DNA from 3 places in the Pseudoalteromonas sp. SR45-4 genome. Region 1 is predicted to be linked to each of the others. Evidence: predicted binding sites of a transcription regulator. Region 1 holds the regulator's gene; each other region holds the start of a gene.
The links. Region 1 encodes FliA, which starts transcription of late flagellar genes. Its sites were predicted from a motif close to CTAAAGNTNNNNNNNNNNNNGCCGATA; they were not measured.
Positions count from the first base shown of each region.

Region 2: H5058_RS12490 (VC2046/SO_2500 family protein) is a predicted target of FliA. The motif match lies at 1,475-1,501, and genes of this name have one in related genera.
Region 3: H5058_RS15850 (DUF5610 domain-containing protein) is a predicted target of FliA. The motif match lies at 2,257-2,283, and genes of this name have one in related genera.

Region 1 covers NZ_JACJDO010000003.1:83,495-87,768, reverse strand. The annotation lists gene H5058_RS02520 (chemotaxis protein CheA) at 1-400, opposite strand, end outside; gene H5058_RS02515 (protein phosphatase CheZ) at 416-1,177, opposite strand; gene cheY (chemotaxis response regulator CheY) at 1,193-1,576, opposite strand; gene H5058_RS02505 (RNA polymerase sigma factor FliA) at 1,617-2,327, opposite strand; gene H5058_RS02500 (MinD/ParA family protein) at 2,354-3,214, opposite strand; gene flhF (flagellar biosynthesis protein FlhF) at 3,207-4,274, opposite strand, start outside.
Region 2 covers NZ_JACJDO010000029.1:6,733-11,006, forward strand. The annotation lists gene H5058_RS12470 (MHYT domain-containing protein) at 1-279, opposite strand, end outside; gene H5058_RS12475 (M48 family metallopeptidase) at 442-1,128, shown strand; tRNA gene H5058_RS12480 (tRNA-Tyr) at 1,205-1,289, opposite strand; tRNA gene H5058_RS12485 (tRNA-Tyr) at 1,339-1,423, opposite strand; gene H5058_RS12490 (VC2046/SO_2500 family protein) at 1,536-2,063, shown strand; gene H5058_RS12495 (DUF6172 family protein) at 2,352-2,654, shown strand; gene H5058_RS12500 (diguanylate cyclase) at 2,961-3,881, shown strand; gene H5058_RS12505 (YchJ family protein) at 4,086-4,274, opposite strand, start outside.
Region 3 covers NZ_JACJDO010000047.1:609-4,882, forward strand. The annotation lists gene H5058_RS15840 (RNA-binding protein) at 1-261, shown strand, start outside; gene murI (glutamate racemase) at 224-1,021, opposite strand; gene H5058_RS15850 (DUF5610 domain-containing protein) at 1,099-2,226, opposite strand; gene trmA (tRNA (uridine(54)-C5)-methyltransferase TrmA) at 2,394-3,497, shown strand; gene H5058_RS15860 (thiol:disulfide interchange protein DsbA/DsbL) at 3,561-4,199, opposite strand; gene H5058_RS15865 (thiol:disulfide interchange protein DsbA/DsbL) at 4,220-4,274, opposite strand, start outside.

The DNA.
Region 1 (4,274 bases):
CTTCTTCTGTGGGGGGTAAACCTAATTTATGTAATATTTCGAGTAACTGGGGATCGGCAGGCTCTGGTTGCTCACGATTTTTTATCGTAGCAAACATTTCGTTAATAGTATCAAGTGCTTGAAGTATAACATCCATTAGCTCAGAGTTAACTGTTCGCACTTTTTGGCGCAGTAAGTCAAACACGTTTTCTGCGCCATGGCAGGCATCTACCAGCTCTGACATCGCTAAAAAGCCCGCGCCACCTTTAACAGTGTGAAAGCCTCTAAAAATAGCGTTCAATAATTCAGTATCTTCTGGGTTATTTTCCAGTTCAACTAATTGTTCAGATAAAAGCTCAAGGATTTCTCCAGCTTCAACTAAAAAATCTTGTAATATATCTTCATCGACTTCAAAGCTCATGCAGTTACTCTCCTATTAGAAGCCCAAACTTGATAAAAGATCATCAACTTCGTCTTGATCAGATACAACATCATCACGCGATTCTTTATCAATAATAGGGCCTTCTGGGCCTGCTAATGCTTGTGCGGCAATCGAGTTTTCTGTTTTTTGTTGCTCTTGGTTATCGTTTTCATCTTGTGCTGCAAACGCAGTTAACAGATGAATTAAACTTTCTTCAACTTCGCGTACCAGCTCAATAACACGGCGAATTACTTGTCCGGTTAAATCCTGATAATCTTGAGCCATTAACACATTAGTCATTAATACTTGCAACTCATCGGTTTTAAGATGCGAGCTGTTCATAAATTTATCAATGCTATGACACAATGTTTTAAATTCACCAAGTTCAAGATCGCGGCTCATTAACCGATCCCAGGTTGGCTTGATATGCGAAATATCATCAGCTAATTGCTGGGCTAAAGGCAGGCTCGCTTCAACCGCATCCATGGTTTTGTTGGCGGCGTTTTCTGTCATTTCTATGACATAGTTAAGTCGCTTTTTAGCATCCGGAATGGCATCAGTGGTTAAATCTGTTATGCGGGTGTCAAGCTCAAAACCCTTTAAAGACTCGTGCAACTGGCGCGTTAATTTACCTACTTCTGCAAACAAATATGATTGTTCTTGAGAGGCAGTTTCTAAAATTAACTGATCAGCTTTATGTTGCTCACCGTTTTCTAAAAAAGTGACCAGCTGACGTGCTTGCTCTAAAGTAATCTGAGGCGCAGCAGGTGCTGACATAAGCCTCTCCCCTTATTAACCTAAGCGTTCGAACACTTTTTCTAATTTAGTTTTTAATGTACCCGCAGTAAATGGCTTAACAATATAACCATTAACACCTGCTTGGGCTGCTGCAATAATTTGCTCTTTCTTAGCTTCTGCAGTAACCATTAAAACCGGAAGATGCTTTAATTTGTCATCTGCGCGTATTGCTCTTAACAAGTCAATACCTTGCATGCCCGGCATATTCCAATCTGTTACTACAAAGTCAAATGATTGATTTTGCAACATAGGTAAAGCAGTTGAGCCATCATCTGCTTCTAAAACATTGGTAAACCCTAAATCACGCAATAGGTTTTTAATAATACGTCTCATCGTTGAAAAGTCATCAACAACAAGAATTTTTATGTTTTTATCCAAAACATCCTCCAGTGAGGCCTAAACCTGTATTTACTTACTTCTAATTTATCCAGTCATTGATTTTTGCTTTTAGCTTAATCATCGCCTGACCATGTATCTGACTTACACGCGACTCACTTACATCGAGTATCTGTCCAATTTCTTTTAAATTCATTTCATCGTTATAGTACAACGAAAGCACCATTGCATCTCGCTCTGGTAGGGATTTAATTGCACTTAATAAAGATTCATTAAACCTTTCATTTTTAACATTATTAAAGGGTTTGTCTAGTGCTAAATCGTGCCCAACAGGTGTTATAACATCCTCATCAATACCTAAATCTTCTATTCCCAAGATTTTACTGGAATTAACATCGGTTAAAATATGATGATATTGCTCTAGTGTAATTTCAAGCTTTTGGGCAACTTCACTGTCTGTAGGTTCACGATTCAGGCTGCTTTCTAATGCTGAAATAGCTTCTATAACCTGGCGGCTTTTACGATGTACTGAGCGAGGAGCCCAGTCTCCACGGCGCATTTCATCAAGCATAGCGCCCCGAATACGAATACCCGCAAAGGTTTCAAAACTAGCGCCTTTAGTGGCATCAAAGTTTTTTGACGCCTCTATTAATCCTATCATTCCTGATTGAATTAAATCATCGAGTTGTACACTAGGGGGTAAACGAGCAATTAAATGACATGCTACTTTTTTTACTAATGAAGCATGCTTTTCAACAATCATATTTAAATTTTGTGTTGATTCATATCCCATAGCTCTATTCACCAATGTAGTCATAGTTAGCCGTTAACGAGTTTCTCAATGAAAAATTCTAAATGACCCGAAGGCTGGTTCGGTATTGGCCACTTTGTTATTCTTGTTGCTAATGTTTTAAAGGCAAGTGCAGCTGGAGAACTAGGAAACAGTTCAACAATTACTTTTTGACGACGTGTTGCTTTGCGCATATTTTCATCATAAGGAACGGTTGCAACCAGCTCCATTGATATATCTAAAAATCGGTCTGTAACCTTTGATAGCTTTGCAAATAACTCTTGCCCTTCGCGTAATGAACGCACCATGTTGGCAACAATTTTAAATTTATACACGCCATGTTCGCGGCTTAATACTTTGATCAGTGCATAGGCATCGGTTATTGAAGTTGGCTCGTCACATACCACAACCAAAACATCTTGTGCAGCGCGAGAAAAACTCAGCACCATATCCGATATACCGGCAGCGGTATCAACAACTAATATATCAAAATCAGTATTGAGTTCGCTAAAAGCACGAATAAGCCCAGCATGTTCTGCAGGCGACAACTCAACCATACTTTGTGAACCCGAAGTCGCTGGTACTATTTTTATCCCAGCGGGGCCTTCTACTAGTATTTCATCAAGCTCACATTCGCCAGATAACACATGCGATAAATTACGCTCAACACGTAGTCCAAGCATTACATCACAATTGGCTAAACCCAAATCGGCATCAAGCACTAACACTCTATTGCCTTGCTGACCTAAAGCGATCGCAGTATTTAACGATACATTTGTTTTTCCAACGCCACCTTTACCGCCAGTGACGGCGATAACCTTAACGCCGTTATTATTATTTTTGCTCATTTTACGCAGGCCGCTTGCTTGATCTAATACTGTGTTAATCATACATCTCTACTGTGCTCGACGCCACTGATTGGTGTCGTGAATGTTGTACTTTTGTTCTCTTTAAATATAATTGCTCAGCTTTTTTCACTAGTTTTTCTGCATTTGCAACTCGAATATCTTCAGGTACTCGTTGACCATTAGTAAGATACCCTATTGGCAGGCGATTTTGAATCGCAATACTAATTATCTCGCCTAAACTTAATGATTCGTCGAGTTTAGTGAAAATACAACCGCTTAACTGTACTTTTTTAAAGTGTCTTACGGTTTCTTGTAACACATTTATTTGCGCAGTGGCACTTAATACTAAGTAATTACGAATATCCACACGCTGATTACGCATTAAGGTATTTAGCTGCTCAGTTAAACGTAAATCACGTTGGCTCATACCTGCGGTATCTATAAGTACTAAGCGCTTGTTACGTAAATGATATAACACTTCGGCCAGTTCGTTCGCATCTTTAACTTGTTTAACCCCACAGCCAATAATACGGCCATATGTTGCAAGCTGCTCGTAAGCACCAATTCTGTAAGTATCGGTAGTAATTAGCGCTACTTTATCAGCACCATATTTTTGTGCACCTAATGCCGCGAGCTTAGCCACTGTAGTGGTTTTACCCACACCGGTTGGGCCAACTAATGCGTAAACACCACCTTGGCGCAAAATTTCGTTATTCGTGGTTTGCATCTGATCTTCAACCATAGTTAACAGCGCTTTCCAGCCCTGCTGACGCGGAACATCTTCAGGTACAAAACAAGCCATTTGCTCAGCAACTTCTTTATCGATTCCCATGCCTACTAAGCGGTCAATCATGCATGCGCGCGTTGGGTCACGGCGCGCCATATCTTGCTGCATTAAACCCGACACTTGGTGCTCTAATAACTGGCGAATTGCGTTCATTTCTTCACGCATTGTGCTCATTGCTTCACTTTCGGTATTTTTAGTCGTGTGTTTTTGCGCAACTGGCGTGTCTAACTCATCAAAATCACGGTCTAGGTCATCAAAACCTAAGCTGTCAGCTTGCGTTTGTGGGCGTGCTTGCGCAGCTTCTTCACGCGCAAA
Region 2 (4,274 bases), on a different contig from region 1:
AATAGTTGGGTTATATTTAATGTTAGTACACAAAGAAAAAGCCAACATACCAATAAAATGCATGCTCCAAATACCCGCAGAAAAAACAGCTGCAGCGGTTACAGTAGCTAAACGTTGATAGCTTGGGAAAGTAGTTTTTTTAGCTAAATCAATGAGTTTTGTAGTAAAAAAAGCGGCAAATATGACTATTAAAACTGAAAGAGAAACCAAAAGGGGATCGTAAACCCCGTTTATAATTAAACTAGGATCTTGGTCAGTAATAAAGAAAGCTGATAACATGGCGGCTCTAAATAGGCATTTTAATCGTGTAGTTTAATAGAATTAATTAATTAATAAACCGTTAATTTTATGTTTGCTTATTAAGCTATAAATAAACAACGCGGCATTAACTAACCATTAGACGAAAAGTAGCCCCTAGCTAGTATAGTGTGAGAGATTAATTTGTTTGCCTACCAACTAAAAAAAAGTACCCGACGAAAGACCGTTGCTATTAAAGTGCATAATCAAAATGTGACGGTATATGCCCCCCATCACGTACAAAAAAAAGTGCTCGATAACTGGTTATTAGAAAAAAAATCATGGGTTGAGGCGCAGCTGCAAAAACAGCATACTTTGGTTGATACAAAACAGTATCCACTTAAGGACAAAAAGATCTGGTTTTTTTCAGAAGCAATTAATTTAACGTTTCAGCAAGGCAATACCTCTACAGTGGAGCGCCAACAAGATGGCCTGCTTATTACCGTTTCTGCTCGTGTTAAGCATCAGCAGCAAAAGTACCAATTACTTTTAGAGGCGTATTTAAAAGAGCAGTTAACCGCATACATAGAAATGCGACTTAATGACTTTTGCACGCAGATGCAAGAAGCGCTGCCTAACGATTTAAATATTGCAGTTTATAAACGCAAATGGGGAAGTTGTAATAGTAAAAGGGCGCTAACATTTAACTTATTATTGATTGGTGCACCGCATAGCATTATTGATTATGTAATAGTGCATGAGCTGGCGCATTTACGATATTTAAATCATAGCAAAGCATTTTGGCAGCGCGTAGCACAATTTTGTCCCGACTATAAAGCAAGTACGTTATGGCTAAAACAACATGGTATGAGTTTACAATGGGTATTTTAATGTTTAACTAAGAAAAAACACGGAGATTACTAACAAGGAATGTAGTAACTATATAAGTAGAAAATAAGTAGAAAAGTGGTGGAGGGAGCTGGATTCGAACCAGCGAAGGCTGAGCCGTCAGATTTACAGTCTGATCCCTTTGGCCGCTCGGGAACCCCTCCACACTAATTTTGTTACATTTGGCCCCACTTAACTTAGCGGTAAGAAAAGTGGTGGAGGGAGCTGGATTCGAACCAGCGAAGGCTGAGCCGTCAGATTTACAGTCTGATCCCTTTGGCCGCTCGGGAACCCCTCCAATGCAACGGCGCTGATAATAGCAAACATCGTATTTAAGTAAAGAAAAAAGCTAAAGAAAAATGAAATAAAGCCGATAAATAGGTATTACTTACTTCAATCGGCTAAAGTCTATGCAAATCGGTGATTTGTTAATCACAGAGAGTCAGCTCAACACTCGACTCAATAAAAGTGTGCATGAAAAGCGCCGAGGAGAGTTTGCGCTTTTACTCGCTATGCTATCTCATGATGCACTCGATTTTAGCCAATTCCATTTACCAAAAACAGAAATTGAAGATTCAACTGTTGGCGAAGATACCCTTCGCAAACAAATTGGAGCAGGTCCAAAGCAACTTTTAGCGCCAGATAAGTTTGATATCTTGATAGGGCAGTTTAACGCCTCACTATTAATGCAAGCAGGGGAACGCGCTGGAATGAGCGATATTAAATTAAATCACTGTTTAAACCCTGAACCATTGTTTATAAGAGATGATGTAAGCCATATTCCGCTTCAGGTGCGTGATAATTGTGAATTAGCAGTGCGCAGGCGTATAAATAACACACAAACGCAACTATCTAACCCGCAACTCGATGCTGCTGCTTTTTACGAAAGCCTAAATAATGATGCGCTTCACCACCCATTACATTTAGTAAGCGCTTAATTATAAAGCGTACGCTGTAACTGCTTTGATATTGCAATAACCAATTATATTAATAGAACTTGGCAAACGATTGCGTCATCACTCTAACTATTAAATTACTTGTCTGTAATATAAAGCCGCTAACTCTCTACACTTAAGCGCATTTTAGCGATACTTTATTTTATTAATGGATTAATAATTGATTTAATATAAAAAAAGCATCCAAAAATTAAATGCAATTGCTATAATAGGCTCAAATGGTATGACATTAAATGCCGTTATCATTAAACCAAGGTAATTAGGAACGTAATGAAGAAAATATTCACGCTAAATCACGAGAAAATCAAATATCCTCGTATGGTTGACGCCGCAAAGCATGAAGTGAAAAAATATTTGAAAAGAGAGCGTAACAAAACTCTACCACTCGATGCTGATTACTGGGCGTTTGATTGTAAGTTTGGTAATACCGCTGAAGATGCACAAGTAGTGCACGTTGCAGAGCTTAGTAATCATATAAGCGAAATAGAAAAGCAAAGCTTAACTTCTTTTTATGTAGAAATATTAGCGCGCCCAGCTCAACGTCAACAACCAGATTTGGATGACGACGAATAAGACGCTTATAAAGTAATTTGCGTAATTTTTAAAATGGGCCTAGTGGCCCATTTTTTGTTTGTACGTTTATACAAACGCGATTTCAACCTTGAGCATTCAAGTACAAGCAGCTTATAAGCAGTGCTTACTTTCAGTATTACCCTGAAAATTATGGCCGTGATTTTCTAAAACAATTAACAACAACTCTGTATCGCCATTTTTATATTTGGTTGTAAGTTTGATTAAAAACCCAACTTTAATACATTTGCATAACATAAGACTGTATTATACTGTGTTAGTTGATAATTATAGAAAACAGTAGTATTTATGCCATTAAATTATGCCGATAGCGATTTAAAACTTAGCCTTAAAACCTCAAAAGTTCTCATTGTTGATGATCAGTTACTTAGCATAATTGTACTGAAAAAAATATTATCAAAGCACTTTATTGTTAACACCGCCAACAGCGGTGAAGAAGCAGTTGAAATATGTAAATCTAATACTCCCGATATCGTACTGCTGGATATTTCAATGGATGGCATATGCGGTATAGAAACCTGTTTAAAACTTAAAACGACGACACAAACCCAAGATATTCCCGTTATATTTGTTACCTCCTTTGAAAATCAAGAAGAGGACTGCTGGGAAGCGGGCGCGGTAGACTTTATTCAAAAACCGATTAACCCAGAAACCTTATGCAGAAGAGTAAGAGCGCACTTAACTATTAAGCTGCAACATGACTTATTAAGCCAAAAAGTGTTTCTTGATGACTTAACTAAAGTATTTAACCGTCGTTATTTTGATACTCATATTAATAAAATACAATTGAGTGCATTAAGAGAGAATGCAGAATATGCTTTATTACTTATGGATATTGATTACTTTAAGCAATACAACGATATTTATGGACACGTAGAAGGCGACGCTGTTTTACACTTAGTTGCTCAAACAATTGCCAACAGCCTACAAAGGCCAAGCGATTTTGTTGCCCGATATGGCGGCGAAGAATTTGTGGTTGTGCTACCGCATACCAACGAGGAAGGCGCTCGCTGTGTTGCTGAAAAAATTAAAAATAACATATCCGGCTTGGGTGTTTTACATAAGTACTCAGAGTTTGAATTTGTCACTATAAGTATAGGTGGGGCTACGTTATTGCAATCAGACGAAGGCAGCATAGATATTTTGCAACGCGCAGATAAAAAAATGTACGCCGCTAAAGCACAAGGGCGAAATAAGGTGTGCTTTTAAAGCGCACTGTACCAAAATATGCAGTAGAGCAGTTATTAACGCAGTCCTATAGGTATGTAAATTGCCAATAGTTGCTCAAAAGAAAAGTTTAATTTTAGCCATACACCGCTTCATAACAGCGATTACTAGGTATGGCTATTTGTATTTAAGGTTTAGTTGCCTGCAATTACCTACTTTACTCACCGCACAGTTAGTTGCAGTTTGTTATATGCTATGACACTTTTTATATTTTTTGCCACTTTGGCAAGGACAGTTATCATTTCTGCTTATTTTAATATCGGCTACCGGAAATAGTGTGCCTTCAAGGTAGCGCCACTGCCCATCTTGTTTAATAAACAACGACTTTTCGTGCAACTCGCAATATAGGTTTTGGTAAAAGTAATTTACTTTAAA
Region 3 (4,274 bases), on a different contig from region 1:
TATCGTGCAAACGAAGGTGTGGTACGTGCTTTATTTGAAGAGCAAGGCAAAGTGTTCAACGTTCGCTTATTAAAGGACAAAAATACAGGTAAGCGTCGTGGCTTTGGTTTTGTTGAAATGGCGCAAGCTGATGCCAACAATGCAATAGCGCAGTTAAACGATAGCGAGTTCCAACAACGTACCTTAAAGGTACGTGAAGCAAAACAAAAACAAGAAGATGATTCTAACGCTCTTCGTTCTGAGCCGGATCAATCAGTGTAACTAGCTTTACAGCTAACTTACTACTCACACTAGCCGTTGAATAATATTGCAGCGGCTTTTTTGTATCTGCAATATTGTTATTCGTTAAATTAAGCTGGCTAATTAAGTAATGAACTCGCTTAGCAATCGCTGCACCTGAATCAAGTAGCTGCACTTTCCTATTAAAGTACTGACTAATCGGCTCTGCCAAAATAGGAAAATGCGTACAGCCTAATACTAATACATCTATAGACTGATCTATGTTTAAACGATCGAGTTCTTGGTGCAGTTTAGTTGTATCTAAACTTTGTTCGAAAAACAGACGCTCGGCTAAAGTAACTAGTTCAACGCTACTATATAAGCTAACTGCTATATTGTTGGTATGTTCTTGTATGAGTGTGCGCGTATAGGGACTTGATATAGTTGCTGGAGTTGCCAGTAGGCCGATATGTTTAGATTGTGTAAGTTGCGCAGCAGGTTTTATCGCCGGTACCACCCCCACTATAGGAATAGTAGTAATTTGGCGCACTGCCCCAAGCGCAGAAGTAGAGGCGGTGTTACATGCAATGACAATTAAATCTACATTAAGCGCTTGCTGGTTAATAAAGTGAATGAGTGCGCATAAGCGATTAATAATCGTTTGCTGTGACTGAGCGCCGTATGGCAATAGTGCATTATCCATAAAATAGCTGTATTGCGCATCTGGAATACTTTGCTGAATATGTTCAAGTACCGTAGTACCACCAATACCTGAATCAAAAACCATTATGTGCGCTGACAAACTACTGTCCTTATTCTAAGTTAAGAACGGCAGTTTGCCATGTGATTTTTATAAAAGAAAGTAGTTTAGTGGTACAACTATTGTTGATTGGCTAGCTCGTCCGTTGCTGCATTTAATTGATTAAGGTTTTCGAACATAGCTTTGGTGTAATCTACCAATTTATCTATTTCTGCTTGATCTTGATTTAACCACTGCACAATACCCGATAACTGGTTTTGTATGCCCAGCTCTGTGGCTTTATTAAACACAGCTTTTAAGTCGTCGTTAAACGGCGCTAATTTATCAGCTACTGCTTTTTCAGGAACTGGCTTGTACTCTTCGTAACCTTTAACTGTAGCGACTGTTTTGGTTTGTCGTAAATCCATTGAAAAAGCCACCAGCTGTTCGTTGCCTAAGCTTAGTGCTTGCGCCTCTTCAAATGCTTTATCTAAGTCACCACTGAAAAAGGTGCTACTTACACTTTGTAAGTCAGCCATTAGCTCATTAATCGCCTTTTGTTCATTCTCATTTAAATCGCCATTAACCGACATAGAAAATGACAACTCACGAGACTGCGACGACTCACTTACAAAAGATTCACTATTCCCATTTTGCTGATAACGACTGGCTGATTGTGACTCATAAGCATCAGCAAAACTAATACTCACTTCGTCTCCTTCGGCGGTAGTAAATTTATATTCTGCTTTGTTACTTAAACTTGCATACTGAGCTTGGCTAACAGAGACACTGGCGGGTTTAGGATTAAATAAATCGTCTTCAAATTTGTCCAGGCCATTAAATATGCCTTCTTTAGATTTATTAATACCCTGTGCGATATCGTCGTTAAACACGCCATTGCCTTTTAATTCATCAACCGCGTCATCAATCCCTATTTGCACACCTTTTCGAGCATCACCTAACATACCTTTGAGTTTTTCATCGTCGGCACCATTGGCTTTTGCTTTACGTACTGCACTGGTAACGAAGTCTAAAACGTTTTTAACGATTTCATCAAAATCAAAAAGCGGTTTATCTTTTTTCGGCTCGCTTATCGGTAAGCCAAGAGCTTGAGCCATTTTGTCACCGAGCACTTTGGCAGCAAGTTCTTTACCGCGCTGCTGATAGTTATCTTGAGGCGACTGTATTGTAGGTTGCTGTAAAGCCCCTTTATTACCGTATTTATTAATATTGTGGTTTGGAACAAAGCCAAAGTTACCGATTTTCATGATCCGACTCCTATCTATGCTTGCCTTACTTATCGGCACTGTAAGTTATTTCTGTAGCTAGATGCTCAAAAAAAAACCAATATATATTTCATCAAAACTAGACAAATACATCTCGCTCCCTACAATAGCGCCGATAAACAGCTCTCAAAGATAAGGTTATAGCGTTAATGGCAGTTATTAAAATAGACACCTCACAGTACGATGCGCAGTTAAGCGAAAAAGAACAGCGTATTGCTGCCCAATTTCAACGTTTTGGTGTGGATAAACTTGAGGTATTTAGCTCAGAGCCGATTAACTACCGCCAACGCGCTGAGTTTAGAGTATGGCACGATGGTGACGATCTGTTTCATATAATGTTTGATCAACAAACTAAAGACAAAATTCGCGTTGATAGCTTTGACCCTGCCGCTCCTTTGGTAGGTGAAGTGATGCAAGTAATGATTGATAATTTAAAGTCGTGTGAAATTTTGCGTCGTAAACTATTTCAGATTGATTACTTATCTACGCTAAGCGGTGAGATTTTAGTGAGTCTGTTATATCACAAGCCACTTGATGAGCATTGGCTGAGTGAAATTAACGCGCTTAAAGAAAAGTTAAGCAATAAGTATAAAATTGACTTTATTGGCCGTGCCCGCAAACAAAAAGAAATGCTTGGTGATGACTACGTTACCGAACGCTTAAACGTGAATGGCCAAGAACTAATATATCAGCAGGTAGAAAACAGCTTTACCCAGCCAAATGCCAAAGTAAATATTAAAATGCTAGAGTGGGCGCAAGACTTATGTAAGCCACTTAAAAATGATTTACTTGAACTTTATTGTGGCAACGGTAACTTTTCTATTGCGTTAGCGGGTTCGTTTAATAAAGTGCTGGCAACCGAAATATCAAAGTCGTCGGTACACTCAGCGCAGTACAATATAGCGCAAAACAAAGTTGCCAATTTAGATATTATTCGCATGTCGAGCGAAGAGTTTACTCAAGCCATGAATGGCGAGCGTAGTTTTTCTCGCTTAGAAGGTATAGATTTAAACAGCTACAATTGTCAAACCATTTTAGTTGATCCGCCACGTGCCGGTATGGATACTCTAACGTGTGACTTAGTAGCAAATTACGAAAGTATTATTTATATTTCGTGTAACCCAGAGACACTAGAGCGCGACCTTGATCACTTAACCCGCACCCATGAAGTTAAACGCTTTGCGATTTTTGATCAATTCCCTTATACGCACCATATTGAGTCGGGTGTATTTTTACAAAAAAAGAATATTTAAAATTACCAGCTAAAAATTACCCATAAAAAAAGCTCCTTAGGAGCTTTTTTTATGGGATTAACTTTACTTGCTTGCCAAGTAGTTAATTAATTTAGTGATATCTGCTGGTTCGCTAATACCCGATTCGCGGCCTAGAAGTAGTTTGTACTTACCATTTACGATAAAAGTAGGCACGCCACGCAATGCACCTTTCTCTTTAAAGTAGTCTTGGTCGCGCTTCATTTTTGAGCTTAATGTACGTACCGAAAAGCTTTTAAATAACTTATCGAACTTATCGCCATCAACGCCTTGGGCTACAAACACATCTTTTACGTCGGCTAGCTCATTAAAATTTGCGCGCTTGGTATGAATGTGGCTAAAGATAGCCGCAATAATTTTATCTTTTTGTGGTAACACTTCAGCCGTTGCTAACGCTTGGCTAATCATTTGTTGATGCTCGGTATCGCGTACACCAACAAAATCAACGTGGCTCTTTTTAAACTTTACGCCTTTATCAAGCATTGGTTTAATTTCGGCTACCAGTGGCTCCATGTTATTACATGCAGGACAGTAAAATGAGAAAAACTCTTTCACTTCTGGTTTTTTAGTTGCGCGCTCAGACACAACCTCATAATGCACACCTTCCTCAAAGGTTGCTGCAAAACTTGTTGCAGCAAAAGGTAGTAATACAGCAAGCAAACCTGCTTTAACTAATTTTATCATTATTATATGGCTCCAATATTTTATAGTGCGAGTAAAAATGAAACTAACTCATCAAGCTCTTCTTGGCTCTTGATG